DNA from 2 places in the Catenovulum adriaticum genome. Region 2 is predicted to be linked to the other one. Evidence: predicted binding sites of a transcription regulator. Region 2 holds the regulator's gene; the other holds the start of a gene.
The links. The regulator FNR, encoded in region 2, switches genes on or off when oxygen is low (the NO sensors DNR and NnrR bind a similar motif). The targets are predictions, from matches to a motif close to TTGATCTAGATCAA.
Positions count from the first base shown of each region.

Region 1 (3,433 bases), 1.0 Mb from region 2:
CGCGGCAAATTGAGCATAGTCTGGCAGTTTTAGTGGCTGTCTGACAATACCCGCATTGGCAATTGGGTTTGCGCTCATTCGAGACTGCCCTTTAGGCGCAATGGCTTGTAATTCAGGTATTAGTTTACCATCATGATTGAATAAGGTTTCAGGCTGGTAGCTTTTTAGCCAAGATTCTAATTGGGCTAAGTGATCTGGGTTTTCTTTAACGCCAGCTAAAGGGACTTGATGTGCACGCCAAGTGTTTTCAACTTGGTGGCCATCAACGGTTTTAGGACCAGTCCAGCCTTTTGGCGTTTTTAGAATTATCATTGGCCATTTCGCTCGCCCATTTTTATCTTCTACCCTGGCTTGGTGCTGAATATGCTTAATTTGATTAACCGCATGTTCTAGGGCATGGGCCATTTTTTGATGCATAACCTGTGGCTCAGAACCTTCTACCAATATAGGCTCATATCCATAGCCTTTAAATAAATTAAGTAACTCTTCTTCACTAATACGTGCCAAAATAGTTGGATTAGCAATTTTATAGCCATTTAAGTTAAGTATCGGCAGTACTGCACCGTCTGTTTTTGGATTTAAAAATTTATTTGAATGCCAAGCGGTTGCCAGCGGACCTGTTTCTGCTTCACCGTCACCAACTACGCAAGTGACAATTAAATCAGGGTGATCAAATGCCGCGCCATAAGCATGGGATAAACTATAACCTAACTCACCACCTTCATGTATTGAACCAGGTAACTCTGGTGTGCAGTGGCTGCCAATAAAGCCGGGGAATGAGAACTCTTTTAAAAACTTTTTTAAGCCGTTAATGGTTTCTGATTTTTCCGGATAATACTCAGAATAAGTGCCTTCTAAATAAACCGGAGCAAGCACGCCTGGGGCACCGTGTCCAGGTCCTGCAATAAATAAACTATCGAGTTGGTATTTGTTAATGAGACGATTCATATGAATATAACAGAAGCTTAATGCGGGTGATGCGCCCCAATGACCTAACAAACGATTTTTAATATGTTCACTTTTAAGTGGTTCATCTAGTAGGGGATTATCTTGCAAGTAAATCATAGCAGCAGCTAAATAGTTACAAGCGTTCCAGTATTGACTGATTAAGGTTAATTCGGTTTTGTCTAAAACTGTCTTGTCAGGTTCAAAGGTGTACATATTGATATCCTTATATCATTTGAAGCTCATTAATTAGAATTGCGATGGTTAAATTAGAATTTGTGCTTTTACTTTAAGCTTTTAATTTAGAGGAAATGCAATAAGCCTGCCGTGATTTAAATCAATTATTTTTGAGTTTGTTCTCTGTATTTTGTGGTGATTTTTTATCGCTGATTTTTACTGGTATGCGTTTTGCAGTGATTAGTTTGGTGTCTTGTTAAATAAACCTAAATTAACGAGACAAACTTAAGTATGTTGAAATTATTATATCTATATCTATGGAGGATGAGATGAATTGGGAACAAATCGAAGGTAAATGGTCACAATATAAAGGGAAAGCTCAGCAAAAGTGGGGCAAATTAACAGATGATGACTTAGATGTAGTAAAAGGCAATCAAAAAGAGTTATCTGGTCGTATTCAAGAGTTATACGGCATTAGCAAGGATGAAGCGGATAAACAAACCAGTGATTTTTCTCGAGAGCTGGGTTAATACTTTATCCATATTGATTGAGGCTCAGTTTAGCGGCTGAGCCTGCTATTTTTAGCCTCGAACTTTAATTTTATACGCACGCCCTGAGTTTATACCCACCTATTTTATTTACGCTTGTATTACTTTTACTGAAAATTTAACGCTCATCTATTTTGTTACTATAATTTTTGCAGTTCCAATATGACTAAAATTTACATGCTTTAGTGTGTAAATCTTTCTATTTCACTTTGATTTATGCTGCTTTTTTGCGGAACTAAAAGTCATTTTTTTAGAGATTTAAAGATACATACGTATGCATTTAATCTAATCACTTTGTTGCATAGATTTGTCGCTGAAAAACGTTATGATTAAGTTATTATTTTGTTTTAGGTAAGCTGAATTTATAGCACATCCTAAGATATACCTACTAGAAGTGAGAAATTAAATGAAACAACCTAAACTTTCGTTTTGGCAGGTTTGGAATGTCAGCTTTGGTTTTTTAGGGGTGCAAATTGGCTTTGCACTGCAAAATGCTAACGTCAGCCGAGTATTATCTGATCTAGGTGCAGATTTACATTCGTTGTCTTTATTTTGGTTGGTGGCGCCTGTTATGGGGTTGATTATTCAACCTATTGTCGGTAGTGCATCAGACAGAACTTGGACTCGATTTGGTCGACGTAACCCTTATATTTTAGCTGGCGCAATTGCTGCTGCTGTGGGCATGTGTTTAATGCCTAACTCTCCTATATTTGTAGCTTTTATCGCGCCTATGTTATTTGGTGGTTTAATGTTAGCTCTGATGGACGGGGCATTTAATTTAACCATGCAGCCATTTAGAGCTTTGGTCTCTGACATGGTGCCCGCAAAACAACGAAATCAAGGTTATGCGGTTCAATCTTTAGTTATTAATATTGGCGCAGTTGTTGGTTCTATATTGCCTTTTGTTTTAACTAATGTCATTGGTTTAGAAAACAGCTCAAAAGCGGGTGAAGTCGCGCCTTCAGTTATGTGGGCTTTTTATATTGGTGCGACTGCTTTACTGGGCTCAGTTTTATGGACAGTGATTCGTACCAAAGAATATCCGCCTCAAGAATACAGCGCATACAAAGGGTTAAATTACGAAGAGGAGCAGCGCTTAAATGCAGAGAAAAAATCGCTAGCTGAAAAGCTATCCGGTTTCTTTAAATTATTTATGAGCATGCCTAAAACGATGAAGCAATTGGCGATAGTACAGTTTTTCTCTTGGTTTGCGCTTTATATTTTATGGGTTTATACCATGCCAGCGATTGCGCAAAATGCGTGGGGTTTAGATAGTAAATGGTTCGATTCAAGTTATTTATCTAGTCTTGAGCAAATCCCAGCACATATCGCCCAAGCTAAAGGTGCTGCTGGGGATTGGGTCGGGATTTTATTTGCAGCCTATTCATTGTCAGCGGCTTTGTTTTCAATTGTATTATCAAAAATTGCTGATACATTTGGCCGTAAATTAACATATTCGTTGTCGTTATTGGCGGGTGGTTTGGGCTACATAAGCTTTATCTTGTTTGATGATCCACAAATTATGCATGTGAACTTGTTTATTACGCAAGTTGATGTGCCTGTGGGTGCGCTTGGTTTACTGATTCCCATGATAGGAATTGGGTTTGCTTGGGCTGCTATTTTAGCTATGCCTTATGCAATATTAGCTGGTTCTTTACCTGCGAATAAAACCGGTGTGTATATGGGGATATTTAACTTTACGATTGCTGCACCGCAAATTATTTGTGGTGCTATGGCGGGGCAAATTTTACTGCATTGGTTTA
Region 1 covers NZ_CP109965.1:2,708,605-2,712,037, reverse strand. The annotation lists gene OLW01_RS11875 (phosphoketolase family protein) at 1-1,161, opposite strand, end outside; gene OLW01_RS11870 (CsbD family protein) at 1,452-1,652, shown strand; gene OLW01_RS11865 (MFS transporter) at 2,077-3,433, shown strand, end outside.
Region 1: a site for FNR is predicted at 1,273-1,286, ahead of OLW01_RS11875 (phosphoketolase family protein). Genes of this name have one in related genera too.

Region 2 (3,433 bases):
CAGCGCAAGCACATTTAAGTTTACGTTTGTCTATATATACGGCTTTAAATACAGAGATTGCACCTACAATACCGATAAATAATGAAACGGGAGCAACCGTATAAGCGGGTAAATTAGCTATCATGCCTATACCTGCGTAGGCTTCTAAAAATGGGTAAATATAAGCGTAGCGCACCGCTTTCATCGCAAGTAAATCGTAAGTAATGAATGAATTAGAAAACTGCTCTAAATCCTGTAATTTTTGAATGGCTAAAATTGTCATGGATAGCGCAACAAATAATTCAAGTAACGAAATTGAAAAGCTCGATAAGCCGTCAAACCCAGTAAAACTCAACGTGAAAACAAAGCTTAATAATAAGCTAACTGCAAAAATTGCAATCACAGGTGCATAACTCATACCTTGCTGTCCGGCTGGTTCTTTTCCTAAATAATCTCTAAGCTGGTCATAACCTCCAATTCGTTCATCTTTGATAAAAACTTGAGGTGTGGTTTCAACTTGATATTGTTGCTTAAAATTATCGGTTTCTTCTCGGGTGGTTAATTTTTGATCTTCAATTGAATAGCCAGATCGCTTTAACAAATCTTTTGATTTTAAACCAAATGGGCAAATATGGTTTGATGTTTCCATTCGATAGAGCGTAGCCTTTTTAGTCATCGCTGCCTCCAATATTAATAATGAAACGTGTCTTGCATTAGCCAAACGGATTTTTACACAAAAGGTGTAATTTTTATGCTAAATGTGTATTTTTTTCACACAAATATCCGCATAGTCTTAATAAACCTGAGTTTGGTATTATCTCTTTATTGCGTTCAAAATTTGTGCCACCTAAAGGTTTAAAGGAGCCTGTTTTTTTTAAGTGTGGAGTTAAAAATTGGTTGGTAGTATGCATTCTATAGAATGTTTGTAAAAAGGGATGGCTAAAGACTTAATAGATATTAAGCCTTAGCTAGCATTTCAAGAACAGGTTTGTTGATAATTTTAATCCATTTAGATTCGACTTCTACAATTGCTTGTTTTTGAAACCGGCTAAATAAGCGACTAATCGTTTCGACGGTTAATCCCAAATAATTACCAATTTCTGCACGAGTCATACTTAATCTGAACTCTGTCTCAGAAAAGCCGCGGTTTTTAAAGCGTTGCGATAAGCTATAAATAAATGCGGCGAGCTTTTGTTCGGCCGTTTTCTTGTTGAGCAAATACATTAACTCGCGATCTACTTTTATATCATTGCTCATTAATCGCATGATCTGACGCTTTAATTTAGGTAAATCAGAGCTGAGTTGATCAACAATATCGTAAGGTATTTCACACACCATTGCGGTTTCTAATGCGGTTGCATAACTTGGATGTTGATACTGGCTGATGGCGTCAAAACCAATAATGTCACCAGGTAAATGAAAACCCACAACTTGCTCTTCACCTTGTTCTGATAATGTATAAGATTTAAATGAACCCGCACGCACCGCATAAAGTGCGTTAAATGAAAAACCAGCTTCAAATAGTTTATCGCCCTTGTGAAGTGGTCGTTTTCGTTGAATGATGTTATCTAAACTTTTGATCTCTGATTCACTTAATGAAAAAGGTAAACAAAGTTGGTTAATACTACAGTTCTGACAAGAGACTGTACTTTTAAAACTCATAAATTGACCTGTCTTTTATTATAGGTTCAGTGATTTATAAAATTTGTAGCCATGCAATATAAATAGTGTGGCAACCAAATAATATTAATGCAATAGCGGCAATATTTTTACTGTATTGATTTTTTATCAGTTGGCTTATTTGCTGGCTTAAACTCGCGCTTAATAAAAGAGTGGGTAAAGTGCCCAACCCAAACGCAAACATCACTAAAGCAGATTGAATCGGGTTTGCTTGAGCGGCTGCATAAGTCAAGGTGCTATAAACTAATCCACAAGGCAGCCAACCCCATAACATGCCACTGATAAAACGCGAAAAGTAAGATTTTTTGGTTAGGCTTTTTTGTGCTAAAGGTGCGATAAGTTGCCAAAAACCAGAAAATATTTTTTCTAATTGGGTTAGACCCATAAACCAGCGTGCTATATATAACCCCAACAAAATAAGCATAATGCCTGATAAGAGCCGTAAGCCTATTAAAATAAATTCAAACTGCTTAGTTAGCCAAAGCCCAAGTAGGCCTAATAAAAAGCCAGCAATGGTATAGCTGATAATACGACCTAAATTATATGTTAGTGTGGCGATAAATGATTGATTTAAACCCATTGCGGCAGATAGCCCACCGCACATCACAAGACAATGGCTGGCACCCATAATGCCAATCATAAATGCACTTAAAAAATCAATCATACGGAGGCGTTGTTTTGATTATCTTGATTAGTATCATTTTTAGGATCGCCTTTAGGTTTGTTTTGTTTAGGCATAGCTTCAGTTGAATTGTCTTCATCATCAAATAATATTTCATAACCTTGGCGATCTAAATCATCAAACTGATTTTTTCTAACGGCCCAAAAAAATATAGCAATCGCAACCAACACAATAATGATTGCAAGTGGAATTAATACGTAAATAACATTCATATTTTTAATAATCTCATTGAGTTAATTACGACTATGAGTGAACTCGTCGACATACCAATTACGGCCATCCAAGGCGTTAATATACCAGTTGCAGCTAATGGCAGCACTAATAAGTTATATCCGATAGCCCAACTAAAATTTTGTTTAATCACTCTATTTAAACGCTTAGATTGTTTTATAAGTAAGTTGATTTTGTCAAGGTTAGAGCCTAATAGAATAACATCTGCTTTTAATTTACTTAATTCTGCGGCTTCATTCATGGCAACACTGAGATCAGCTTCGGCTAATACCAATGCATCATTAATACCATCACCCACCATCGCGGTATGGCCATATTTTTGTCTAAGATCAATTAAAGCGTGTGTTTTTTGCTGGGGCGTTAAACCCGATTTAAAATCTAAATTAAGCTGGCCGGCTACTTTTGCCAGCTCTGGGCTGCTATCTCCACTTAAAATACATTTGTAGGGTGCTAATAAATTTAAGCTGGATTTTGCATTATCTCTGATTGTATCGGTTAGCCAGATAGCCCCAGCAAAATCATCGTTAATCAATATGTAAATTTGCGCACCGTGATAATCGTCAGTAGCAGGTTGCTTGAGTAACTTGTTACTGCCAATACTAATAGTATACCGATCAATGGTTGCGCTTAAACCCAATCCGGGGAGTATTTTAAAATGAGTAATGTTGGCTTCGGTTTTAGGTTGCTCAAATGCTTGAGCGATTGGGTGATTTGCTCTGGCTTCTAAATGAGCTATCCAATCTAATATAGGCAATGATTGATACTTATCGGTTATTTTTGTTTGTTCAATTTCAAACTGTCCCGTTGTTAAGGTGCCTGTTTTATCAAACGCGATTGCTTTTAAACTATGAGCTTGCTCGA
Region 2 covers NZ_CP109965.1:1,688,302-1,691,734, reverse strand. The annotation lists gene OLW01_RS07535 (MauE/DoxX family redox-associated membrane protein) at 1-655, opposite strand, end outside; gene fnr (fumarate/nitrate reduction transcriptional regulator Fnr) at 937-1,641, opposite strand; gene OLW01_RS07525 (sulfite exporter TauE/SafE family protein) at 1,676-2,323, opposite strand; gene ccoS (cbb3-type cytochrome oxidase assembly protein CcoS) at 2,320-2,553, opposite strand; gene OLW01_RS07515 (heavy metal translocating P-type ATPase) at 2,550-3,433, opposite strand, start outside.